DNA from 4 places in the Pseudoalteromonas mucoides genome. Region 1 is predicted to be linked to each of the others. Evidence: predicted binding sites of a transcription regulator. Region 1 holds the regulator's gene; each other region holds the start of a gene.
What was found. Region 1 encodes sigma-54, which starts transcription at its own class of promoters, with help from an activator protein. Its sites were predicted from a motif close to GTTGGCACGNNNNTNGNNT; they were not measured.

Region 1 (3,152 bases):
TCGCATCAAAATTAATGGGCGTTTCACTCACTAGTATCAGTGCTAATGGTGTATCAACACCAGTCATTCTACCGTGAGGTATAGCAATTCCACGGCCAATACCCGTGCTTCCTAGTTTCTCTCGATTAAGTAGCGAGTTAAGAATTTCTTGTTCTGAAAGGTGAGGGAGTTGTTCATGAGCCAACTGGCTAATAAATTCTAAAATTCGTTTTTTGCTATTAAAAAGGACCGCAGCTTTACTGCAGTCCTTACAAGTAAGTGAACTTAGTTTCATAATATTAGTGTCGAGCGTGCTTCTCTTTGTGTTTGATAACTTGACGGTCTAGTTTATCTATTAGGGCGTCAATCGCAGCGTACATGTCTTGGTGTTCTGTTGAAGCAAATAAATCAGCACCACTGAGGTGTATTGTGGCTTCTGCTTTTTGGCTTAGCTTTTCTACGTCTAAAATGACGTGCACGTTGTTTATATGATCAAAGTGCCTTTCAAGCTTTGCAAACTTATTGTGTACATAGTCTCTAAGTGAATCGGTAATTTCTACGTGACGACCAGTTAAATTCAGTTGCATAAGCATTTTCCTTCTTTGTTTTTTTACGCCTTAAATCAAGCTCTTTCTTTGATTTGACGGTGGAATAGCCAGTGACTCGCGATATTTTGCGATTGTACGTCTAGCTACTTTGATACCTTGCTCTGCCAATATATCTGCAATTTTGCTATCACTCAATGGTTTCGCTGAGTTTTCTGCGCTAATTAATTTTTTGATTAATGCGCGGATCGCTGTAGACGAACATTCCCCACCGTTTTCAGTGCTTACATGACTTGAGAAAAAATATTTTAACTCAAAAATCCCTCTTGGGGTGTGCATGTACTTTTGGGTGGTAACCCGTGAAATGGTTGATTCATGCATCTCGACCATTTCAGCAACATCGTTTAATACCATAGGGCGCATTGCCTCGGGACCATGTTCAAAGAATCCTTGCTGCTGTTTAACGATGCAGTTGGTTACTTTGAGTAATGTGTCATTACGGCTTTCTAAACTTTTTATAAACCACTTTGCTTCTTGCAAGTGGGAGCGAATAAATTGGCTGTCGCTACTCGATTTAACCGAGCGAGACATAGCTGCATATTGGCTGTTTACTCTAATTTTAGGCATGCTATCGGGATTTAACTCAACAACCCAACGGCCTTTGATTTTCTTTACTGAGACATCTGGAATAACGTATTCAGATTCTTCACGTACAATACTATCCGCAGGCTTTGGGTTTAGACTGTGGATGAGTGTCATCACTTCTTTAAGCTCATCTTCCTTAAGCTTAGTCTTTTTCATCAAAGTTCGGTAGTCGCGACTGGCTAATAAATCGATATGTTCAGTTAAAATCATTTTTGTTTCGCTAATCCAAGGAGTTGCGGGGTCAAATTGATTTAGTTGAATACATAAACATTCTTGCAAGCTGCGTGCGCCAATACCAATTGGGTCAAACAGTTGAATACGTTTTAGAACCGCCTGAACTTCATCAAGCTCAATTTCTTCTTCGTTATTATCTTTATTTAGGCTTTCAGCAATGTCTTCACAGCTTAAGGTTAAAATACCTGAGTCGTCGATAGCTTCGACAATGGCAATCGCAATCGCCTCGTCGGTCGGACTAAATGGGGTTAGCTGTAACTGCCACATAATATATTCATGCAAGGTTTCGGTTGAAGCCCCTTGATAAATAGATTCATCTTCAGGCATCGGGCCTGATGAGCTGGCAGGAGCGGCGCTCATGTACTCATCCCAGGTCACATCCATAGCCATATCGTCACTTACGGTGTCTTTATTAAGTGCTTCACTGCTTTCTTGTTCGTATTCGCTTGGTGTCTCATCGGCAGAAGCACTTACTGTGACGTCTTCGGTATCTTGTTTTTGTTCATTTTTGCCAGCCGTTTCGTCACTAAACTCTTGCTCTTCAACTTCAAGCAATGGATTGCTGTCGAGTGCTTCTTGAATTTCTTGCTGGAGATCCAATGTACTTAGCTGCAATAAGCGAATTGCTTGTTGCAGTTGTGGAGTCATTGTAAGTTGCTGGCCCATGCGCAGCTGGAGTGATTGCCTCATTTATCTCTAACAATCCTTTTATTGTGTTGTCATAATTTAGTTTAGCAGATAGTTAGCTGAGCGTTGCTTTATAGCCTAAATTGCTCACCCAGATATACATCGCGAACTGTTTGGTTGGCAAGTACATGCTCAGGAGTTCCTGATGCAATTAACTCCCCATGAGAAACAATGTAGGCTTTTTCGCAAACATCAAGGGTTTCTCTTACATTGTGGTCGGTTATAAGTACGCCGATACCACGGTTTTTAAGGTGCTCGATAATCTTCTTTATATCTAACACTGAAATGGGATCAACGCCAGCAAAAGGCTCATCTAACAGAATAAATTTAGGATTTGCGGCTAAAGCGCGCGCAATTTCAACTCGACGGCGCTCACCACCTGACAATGCCATACCTTGGCTGTCGCGAATGTGTTGAATGCTAAATTCATCAAGTAGGCTATCTAAGGCTTCTTCACGGGCTGTTTTGTTTAGCTCTTTACGGGTTTCTAAAATCGCCATGAGGTTTTGGTAAACGGTCAATTTACGAAAAATAGATGACTCTTGTGGTAAATAGCCAATTCCTAAGCGAGCACGGCTGTGCATGGGTAATAATGTAATATCGTTATCATCAATACTAATTTTACCTTTATCGCTGGGCACTAAGCCAACAATCATATAAAAAGTAGTGGTTTTGCCTGCGCCATTAGGGCCTAGCAGACCAACAATACTCCCAGCGCTAACTTCTAAGCCAACACTTTTTACAACTTGGCGGCCCTTGTAGCTTTTTGCTAAAAACTCGGCTTTTAATGTACTCATAGCTGGCCTTTTGATTTTTTGCTATCGACAGGTACTAAAATTGTATGCACGCGGTCATTTGAGTCTTCGCCTCTTTCAGCACTTATTAGTTGCTGTTCCATATCGTAGGTGATGCTTTTAGCGTTAATTTTTTGTCCTGCTTGGGTTACTTTCGCGTTGCCAATTAAAGTTAACAGGCGCTTTGCTACATCGTAACGAACTTCGTCAGCACTGGCGCTCATTAGGGTGCCATCGGCTTGTTTTTCTTCAAAGTATGCAGGTTTGC
Region 2 (3,152 bases), on a different contig from region 1:
CTTGTTGAGTAAAGCTTGCTGTAGTTTGCATCATAACTATATCTCTTTGTTGTGTGAGTGAATCATTTGTATGACTTCACTCTAGCGCTAAGAGTACTATTTATGAAATTATTGTTTTCAATAACTGATATTGATTTTATCAATATTTAAGAGCTTATAATGTGTTGGTCTTTATTCATGGCTTTGAGCACGTGTTTTGCGACCTCAAACAGAGAACATTGTTGGTCCATTGCTTGTTTCTGCAAACGTTTGTGCGCTTGTTCTTCAGTGATATCTAGATGTTGGATCAAGATTAACTTTGCTCTGTTTAATGTTTTTTGTTCACTTATTACTTGTTTGGCATCTTGCAAGGCATCGTTCATCTGTTTTAGGTGTTCACTTTGTTCCATGATTAAATCGTAAAAAGTGCGGTTACTTGTGAGTCGATGCTGCGCTAAGTTGCTATTTTTAGAGGTGTAATCAACGTTCGAACCAGACCCATCTAAAGGAATGTCACTCAGTGCTTTTATATGATTTTTATGTTCATGTAATTGACGTTTAGCAATATGAATCTGTTTCTCGGCACTAGTTGTTAGTTGCTCTGCGATTAACTTCTCGATTCTATGCATATGATCAATACGTGTGGTTGTGATGTCGTACCAGACTTCACTTAATTCGTTGAGCTGTGAACTACCTTGCGGTAACTCTTGTATTAAATTGCGCAGCCTTTGTAGTTGAACGCTTGCTTCGTCTTCAGTTAGTTGTGCGTACGCTGTAGTTAAATCATTACCGGCATATTTTAAAAATATAATAAAATTGTCTTGCTGTGTATTTTGTAAGTGAGCTAGCTGGTCTTTGCGTTGTGTGCTAAATGCACCTGATGCAAAACCGATAGCACCGCAAGCACGCTCTTGTCCAGCATGTTCTTTTGCTTGCACAAAATTAAATAGTGCAATTAAAAGTCGGGTGATCAGTGGATCACTTGCGCCATCAGCGGCTTCTAATAGAATATTTAATAATGAACTAATATGTTGTGAAAAAGCTTGGCTAGCATGCTCTGCCGTTACTTTTTGATTGTGAATTTGTTCTCGTAAAATGGGTAATCGTGCAAGGCATTGTAAGCTAAAAGTTATTCGATTAAATAAACGTGTATTACCTGTGCTGTGTTTTGAATTTAAGTAATGTTGCTTTAACTCAGTATAAAGTTGTTGCTCGGATTCAATACTTTGCGCAATTTGTTCACGACGTTGCTGTACAAAACGCTCACAACCTGAAGCAATAAAAATATTACTGATACCACGTTCTTTTTGAAGTTGATGAATAAAGTGGCCTAGAGTTATTAATGTTTTACAACTTATGGCTAAGTGCTGTAGCGCATTAATTTCTTCATGTTTTGCTGCAAGTAAAAATTGTTCTGTGAGAGGGCTGACGCTGGGCATAAAATTTAATATGTTTATATTATTATTGTTAATAATAGTGCAACCCTTGTTCCAGTCAGCAAAAATATTAGGTCAGAATAAAGCATCGCTTTTTAAGGTTATGAAATAATGAGAATTAAAAAGTATATAGTCTATTTTAACTAAGCAACTTTTGGCACTTAGTAATATAAAACACTCACTTTATTTGATCTTTTTGGTGCGTAAAATGGAAATTCGCACTATGTTGGCGCAAATGAATTCACCGTTTATTCTGATTAAAAGTGTATAACCATCTGTTTAAAAGTGACTTTTAAACAGATGGTTATATTGGCACTGTTGTTGCTTTAGTAATAAAGTCAATCGGGTTGTGTGCCCTTACAGTGTGTTTTAGTTAAGACGAAGACGTCTACTTACTTGCTCAATAAGCAAGTAGTAGGCGTTTTTTTTTGCCTGAAATATAGCAACGCACAGTGGTAATTAATCAATAACAACGAAGGTGAATACTATGGCTTATTTAATACCCACAGAATTTGTTACAAAAATGGTCGACTCTGGTGAGTCAAAAATTTATATGTCGACTCGCGATACGCTAATACGTGCATTTATGGCGGGCGCTATTTTAGCATTAGCCGCAGTATTTGCGGTAAGTGTTGCGGTGGCGACAGGCTCACATTTGTTAGGCTCAGTGTTATTTCCTGTCGGATTTATCATGCTGTACTTGATGGGCTTTGATTTGCTTACAGGGGTGTTTGTATTAACACCATTAGCATGGCTTGCCAAACGTCCTGGAGTAACTTGGTCGCAAATTTTGCCACACTGGGGCAAGGTATTCGTTGGGAACTTTTTAGGCGCATTAACTGTAGCATTTATGATGGCGTTTATATTTACCTATGGCTTTAATACTGATGGGGGAGCAATTGCAGCAAAGGTTGGTCACATTGGTGAGGCACGTACGTTAGGGTATGCGGAATATGGTACTGCTGGTTGGTTAACTATTTTTATTCGCGGTATGTTGTGTAACTGGATGGTCTCGCTGGGTGTTGTGGGTGCGATGATCTCAACACATGTTAGTGGTAAAGTGATTGCGATGTGGATGCCTGTGATGCTGTTCTTTTTTATGGGTTTTGAGCACTCTGTCGTAAATATGTTTTTATTTCCGTTTGCACTTATGATGGGTGGCGATTTCTCAGTAATGGACTATTTAGTATGGAATGAAATACCAACTGCACTAGGTAATTTAGTGGGCGGGTTGGCATTTACTGGGTTAACTTTATATACCACGCATTATAGAACTGCACCAAAGCGCTCTTTAAATACGCAAGTAAAAGAGCCTATTAGTAAACCTGTTACGGGTTAACGCATAGTGACACAGCTAAGCCTACGGATAGGGCAACACTCAAGCGCCGGTAGCAAAGATATTAATCAAGATTGCTACGGCGCTTTTGTGCCAAATAGTCCTGAACTTGAACTTAAAGGTGCTGTTGTTGCATTAAGCGACGGAGTGAGCAGCTCGCAAGTCAGTCAAGTTGCAAGTGAAACAGCAATAAAAAGTTTTCTATCTGATTATTATTGTACCAGTGATGCGTGGTCGGTTAGCCATGCGGCGCAACAAGTTTTAACCAGCACGAATGCGTGGCTCTATGCGCAAAATCAACAAGGTCCTTATCGGTTTGATGTAGAAAAAGGTTATGTTTGCACTTTTTCAGCGGTCATTTTTAAAAAACAACATGCCCATATTTTACATCTTGGTGATAG
Region 3 (3,152 bases), on a different contig from region 1:
CAATTCATTAATGTAGCTAGCCACTCACGTTCAACTGGTTGAAAAGAGCATTTGCCAGTTTTTAACCAGCGTTTACGGTTTGGCTCGCCAATACCAATGTCTAAATCGGTTGGAGAAATATTTATATCTCCCATGACGATGACATCTTCATCCGAAGTATGGTTAGTCTCAAGGTGAGTCATAAGATCTTTATAAAATTGGCGCTTATAAGGAAACTTTGTTTCGTGATTAATGTTGTCACCTTGTGGAAAGTAGCCATTCATAACCGTTAGGTCTCGGCCATTTTCTTGTGTAACGGTTACACTGATCATACGTTTTTGTGATTCATCAGTATCAGAAGCAAAACCTTTAAATACTGACTTAGGCTCACTCTTACAGAGCATAGCTACACCGTAATGAGCCTTTTGGCCATGAAAGTAAACGTGGTAACCCATTTTTTGTACATCATCTAAAGGGAAAGCTTCATCATGTACTTTGATTTCTTGCAAGCCAATAACATCAGGTTGATGTTTATCAATGATAGCTTGAAGTTGGTGAAGTCGGGCGCGAAGCCCATTGATGTTAAATGAAATAACTTTCATATTATTGGCCTAAAGTGCATATTTATTTGCGACAAATTCTATCATTAAAATGTCGATGGTACATGTGATTATTTGGAAATATAAGTGGACTAATGTTGAACAAATGATGATTAAATATTAAACATTGTTAAACTTAAATTAATTAAAAAATTAAATTGATTATTCAGTTGATCTGATTTTTCTTGTATATATAATGCGCGAAATTCACCCGTTCACTCCATATTCATAAAGGTAAATCATGAAAAAACAGCTTTTAACTTTATTCGTTGCAACAGCTTCACTCTCTCACGTTGCTCAAGCAGCTCAGTACTTCAGTGCTGATAAAAAAATTGAATCTCAACTTTGCTCAATTAGTGCAAACGAAGGTTTTTCTGCCGCACGTAAAGTAGCTCACCAACATGGTATTTTTATCTCTCGTCACTCACAGAGTATTTTATGTAATGGTCAAGACATTCGTGATATTGCTAAAAAAGAGAGTAATACAAAGCGTAATGTAAAAGTTGTAGAAGTGTTTGCCACCAATGATCAAACTGAAACTCAACTTTGTGTTACTGCAGTAAAGCAAGGTCTTACACCTGTGCGTGAAAAAATTGGCAACTTAAACTCATTACGCTGTAATGGAGAGCCAGTAACTGATTTTGTTAAACGTTATCAAAATGCAGCAATATAACGGTTAATTATTGTAAAGAAGCGCTGATTAGCGCTTTTTTTATGCCTGCAATTTTTACAAAAGTCGTGCAATCATTTTATAGTCTCATTCTGTAGGTGAAATCTATAGCAACTTAACTTGTTGATAGTATGGTGTTTATAATATTGGCGTAGTCCTTGTATTATTTCGTTTGAATTTAATTTTTATTTATTACAAGGAAACGTCTTATGAAAAAGTTAACACTTGCATCAACTATTTTAGCCGCTCTTACTCTAAGCGCATGTTCAGCGAATTCTTCTCTTGCAAAAATCGATAGTGATTTTGGTAGCTTAGACAATGATGATGATGGCTATATTTCTAAAGTCGAAGCTGACGATGACGATATTTGGGAGCATTTTTCAAACATCGATACCAATATGGATGAGCAAATTAGCCGCAAAGAATTTGCAAATTACACTCACCTAAATACAGGTAAAGTTGCAACAGACAGCGAAGTAACTGAGTCAGCATTTAAGGCAGAAATTGCAAAATTTGATCCGATTGAAAGTGATTTTAAGTCATTAGATAACGATCGTAATGGTTATATCTCAGTCGTTGAAGCAAACGATGACGATATTTCAAATCACTTTGGTTATATGGATAGCAATAAAGACAAGCGTGTAAGCAAAAACGAATTTGTCACTTATATCAAAACTCATGGTAGTGACGTTGCTGAAGATGAAGCTCTTGAAATGGTAAAAAATAGCTAATTTTATTTTTAGTGATACTAATGCCAGCTTTATGCTGGCATTTTTGCTTTTTTAGATAATAAATTTTCCAACCTAGCTAATGTTCTGTCATAATATAACGCTCATAATATCCAACCTTTAGCGCGTCTATTCTTAAATGGTTATTTAAATGGCAACAAAACGAATTAGTGATGAGCAACTTATTGAAATCATTGAAGCGGCAATTTTTGTTGCAGGTAAGCCGTTAAGTAAGCGGCACCTTAAAGAAACCGTTTTAAGTGAATTAAGCGTATCGATGTCGCGAGTTAATGATGCTATTGATGATATTCAAATTCATTATCAAACGCGGGGTATTCGATTAGTCGAAGTCGGCAGTGGGTATCGGTTTCAAGCTTGTGCAAGTTTAGCTCCATGGCTGAGTAACTTATTTCAAGAGCGAGCGCCTAAATATTCTCGGGCGCTGTTAGAAACACTGTCACTCATTGCATATCGTCAGCCTATTACACGTGGTGAAATCGAGCAAGTCCGTGGTGTGGCTGTGGGTTCTGGAATTATGAAATCCTTACTTGAAAGAGAGTGGGTACAAGTGGTGGGCCATAAAGAGGTGCCAGGAAGGCCTGCTTTATATGCGACTACAAAACAATTTTTAGATTATTTTTCGTTAACGGGTCTTGATAATTTACCGGATTTGCCAAAGCAGCAACAAAGTAAAATAGATCAGTTATTGAGTGATCCTTCTGTGAGAGAACTATCCGAATGAGTATACAAGGTGAAAAGTTACAAAAAGTCCTAGCCCGTGCTGGCGTAGGTTCACGTCGTGAGATGGAAAAATACATTGATGCAAATCGTGTGAGTGTAAATGGTAAAGTTGCTAAGTTAGGTGATCGGGTCGAAGAGACCGACCAAATCCGTGTTGACGGCCACACCGTTAAAATTGAAGAAAAAGCGGAGCGTATTTGCCGCGTAATAATGTACAACAAACCTGAAGGTGAATTGTGTACACGTAAAGACCCAGAAGGGCGCCGCACCGTGTTTGATCGCTTACCACGCATTGACGGCGAACGTTGGATTGCTGTAGGTCGTTTGGATATCAATACAGCTGGTTTAATGTTATTTACTAATGATGGTGAGTTGGCTAACCGTTTAATGCACCCAAGTTATGAAGTTGAACGTGAGTATTCTGCACGGGTATTT
Region 4 (3,152 bases), on a different contig from region 1:
AAGACTTAGGTGCTCAAGATTTCACTTATACACGAGCTGGTGCATTTAAACTAAATCAGGATAACTTTATTGTTGATGCAAAAGGCAATTTTTTACAAGGCTTTCCTGTTAACGAATCGACAGGCGATACTACTTCAGTAAGTTTAAGTACATCATCGGCATTACAAATTCCTGATTCATCTGGTTCTCCACGCGCGACGACTAATGTATATAGTTCATTTAATTTAGATTCTCGTTCAAGCACACCGTCGATTACATCGTTTGATCCAACGGTCAGTGCTTCTTATAACAGCTCTACATCGACAACTATGTACGACTCTTTAGGTGAGCCGCATGTTTTACAGTTTTTTTTCGTGAAAACAGATGCAACGGTTACTGGCAATGAGAATGAATGGCAAGTATTTGCGACACTGGACGAAAAGCCATTTAGTCCTGCAGGTGCTGAAGAGACGGCTACTCCATATACACCACTTTCAACATTTCAATTTGATGCAAGTGGTTTACCTTTAAATACTGATGGCGCTGCAAATACAGATACCACTTTTAATCCTATTGCCATACCTGGTGGTGGTGCTGGTGTTGCTGGTCTTTCTGACTTACTAACCAATGGTGCAAGCTTTCCTGATGATGTCCAAGTGAACTGGCGCGATGAAGCAGGAACAGCGAACAAAATTCCTACACAATATGCGAGTAATTTTGAAGTTAAAGCACTGGATCAAGATGGTGCCACAGTGGGGCGTTTAGCGGGTATTGATATTGGCACAGATGGCAAGGTGGTTGCCTCTTACAGTAATGGTGATACCTCGTTCTTAGGGCAAGTTGCCATGGTGCGTTTTTCAAACTCTCAAGGTTTACAACAAGCTGGTGACACGTCATGGAAAAAAAGTTTAACCTCTGGTGAACCAATTGCTGGTGAGCCAGGTTCAGGTACTTTAGGTTCTATTAATTCTTCAGCGCTTGAGCAATCAAATGTGAACTTAACTAATGAGCTGGTCGATTTGATTAGCGCACAGCGGAATTTCCAAGCTAACTCGCGTGCACTTGAAGTGAATTCAACAATTCAGCAAAGTATTCTGCAGATTCGTTAATAGCGCACCTCATAATAATCCGACACCAAGGCTGCCAATTCAGGCAGCCTTTTTTGTTTCTTTTCAGTGTATTTCATACCGTCAATTTATTGTGGCACTTATTTTGCATTTATCTCTAATATAGATTTTTAACGTGAGTCGATGTTATGGATAAGATGGTTTACATTGCAGCGTCAGGGGCTAAGCAGAGTATGCGGGGCCTTGCGCTCAAAGCAAATAACTTAGCAAATGCTAACACCACTGGCTTTAAAGCTGATTTTGCGCAGGCAAGGTCGATGCAAGCGTTTGGTGAAGGCTTACCTACGCGCGTCTTTTCCATGCAAGAACGCCCTGGTTCGAATATGACCTCTGGTGGCATCGTTGAAACGGGTCGTGATTTAGATATCGCTATGAGCGATAAAGGCTGGCTAACCGTTCAAGATGCCCAAGGTAATGAAGCTTATACAAAAACGGGTACTTTAAATATTACTCCCGATGGTGCGTTAATTACCAGTCATGGTCGTCAAGTTGTTGGCGCGGGTGGGCCTATCATTTTACCTCTACCGATTGAAAAAGTGGAGTTTAGTGAAGACGGATCAATTCAAGTACGCCCTCAAGGTGCGCCTGCTAATTTTTTGGAAGTGGTAGATCGCCTAAAGGTGATTGAAGCGGATAACACCCAGCTTGAAAAAGGTAATGACGGCTTGTTTCGCCCTAAAGCCGATAAACTAGAAGATGATTTATGTGGCTTTTGTGATATATCGCAAAACGTAAAAGTAATGAGCGGTACGCTTGAAATGTCAAACGTGAATCCAGTACATGAAATGGTGGATATGATAAGCCATCAACGCCAATTTGAATTACAAGTTAAGTTAATGAAAACAGCAGAAGAAATTGACGAGCGTCATACCCAATTGCTGCGCATTGTTTAACCTAATTGAGAGGACATTAATATGAATCCTGCATTATGGATCAGTAAAACAGGCTTAGATGCCCAACAAACCGATATATCGGTTATCTCAAATAACTTAGCCAATGCCAGTACTGTTGGGTATAAAAAAAGCCGTGCTGTATTTGAAGATTTACTCTATCAGAATATCAATCAGCCAGGTGGTCGTTCTTCACAAGACACTGAAATGCCATCGGGCTTGATGTTAGGCGCCGGTGCTAAAGTGGTTGCTAACCAAAAGAATTTTTCTCAAGGTAATATGCTTACCACTGAAAACTCATTGGATTGGATGATATCTGGTTCAGGCTTTTTTGAAGTACTACAACCTGACGGTAATATTGCGTACTCACGTAACGGACAATTTACCACCGATGAAGACGGCCGTATTGTTACAGCAGGTGCAGGTTTTCCTATTCAACCAGAAATGAACGTACCTGATGATGCACAATCAATTACTGTATCGCAAGATGGTGAAGTATCGGTACGTATTGCCGGTGAGGCTGATAATGTCGTGATCGGGCAGTTAACCATTAGTGATTTTATTAACCCATCGGGTCTTGAGCCTATTGGGCAAAACCTTTACACCGAAACAGCAGTAAGTGGCGCGCCGGTTCAAGGTAATCCGGGTATTGATGGCTTAGGCTCGATTGTGCAAGGTTCACTTGAAACTTCTAATGTGAATGTGACTGAAGAGCTTGTGAATCTAATTGAAACACAACGTATTTATGAAATGAATTCAAAAGTAATCTCAGCTGTTGATGAAATGCTTAGTTACATTAATCAGCAATTATAATGAATAAGGGCAGCATTATGCGTAATTTAATCATCGTCTTAAGCGGGGCATGTATATTAAGTGGTTGTATGACAACTCAAAATACCCATGTGGTTCAGGATGACCCATATTATGCGCCAATGTACCCGGAGCCCGTGACTGAGCAAGTTGTGCCTACAGGTTCATTATTTGACAGTTACTCTGCTAATGACTTGTACTCTGATAAAAAAGCACTACGAACAGGCGATATCATTACTGTAAAACTACAAGAGTCAACACAAGCTTCAAAAGCAGCAAAAACCGAGACGGATAAAGAGAGTAATGCCAGTCTTGATCCAGTTGTTGGTTTAGGTGGTTTACCCGT

Region 2: AAEU30_RS13125 (formate/nitrite transporter family protein) is a predicted target of sigma-54. The motif match lies at 1,724-1,742, and genes of this name have one in related genera.
Region 3: AAEU30_RS03590 (EF-hand domain-containing protein) is a predicted target of sigma-54. The motif match lies at 1,394-1,412, and genes of this name have one in related genera.
Region 4: AAEU30_RS05155 (flagellar basal body rod protein FlgF) is a predicted target of sigma-54. The motif match lies at 1,179-1,197, and genes of this name have one in related genera.

Annotation. Positions count from the first base shown of each region.
Region 1 is NZ_JBMMUC010000013.1:18,686-21,837, reverse strand. It holds gene ptsN (PTS IIA-like nitrogen regulatory protein PtsN) at 1-274, opposite strand, end outside; gene hpf (ribosome hibernation promoting factor) at 279-566, opposite strand; gene AAEU30_RS14560 (RNA polymerase factor sigma-54) at 597-2,093, opposite strand; gene lptB (LPS export ABC transporter ATP-binding protein) at 2,162-2,887, opposite strand; gene lptA (lipopolysaccharide transport periplasmic protein LptA) at 2,884-3,152, opposite strand, start outside.
Region 2 is NZ_JBMMUC010000011.1:47,325-50,476, forward strand. It holds gene AAEU30_RS13115 (hypothetical protein) at 1-31, opposite strand, end outside; gene AAEU30_RS13120 (nitrate- and nitrite sensing domain-containing protein) at 147-1,418, opposite strand; gene AAEU30_RS13125 (formate/nitrite transporter family protein) at 1,903-2,754, shown strand; gene AAEU30_RS13130 (bifunctional protein-serine/threonine kinase/phosphatase) at 2,761-3,152, shown strand, end outside.
Region 3 is NZ_JBMMUC010000003.1:51,064-54,215, reverse strand. It holds gene xthA (exodeoxyribonuclease III) at 1-581, opposite strand, end outside; gene AAEU30_RS03595 (exonuclease III) at 820-1,251, shown strand; gene AAEU30_RS03590 (EF-hand domain-containing protein) at 1,458-1,979, shown strand; gene scpB (SMC-Scp complex subunit ScpB) at 2,128-2,718, shown strand; gene rluB (23S rRNA pseudouridine(2605) synthase RluB) at 2,715-3,152, shown strand, end outside.
Region 4 is NZ_JBMMUC010000004.1:11,718-14,869, forward strand. It holds gene flgE (flagellar hook protein FlgE) at 1-1,088, shown strand, start outside; gene AAEU30_RS05155 (flagellar basal body rod protein FlgF) at 1,235-1,999, shown strand; gene flgG (flagellar basal-body rod protein FlgG) at 2,021-2,809, shown strand; gene flgH (flagellar basal body L-ring protein FlgH) at 2,827-3,152, shown strand, end outside.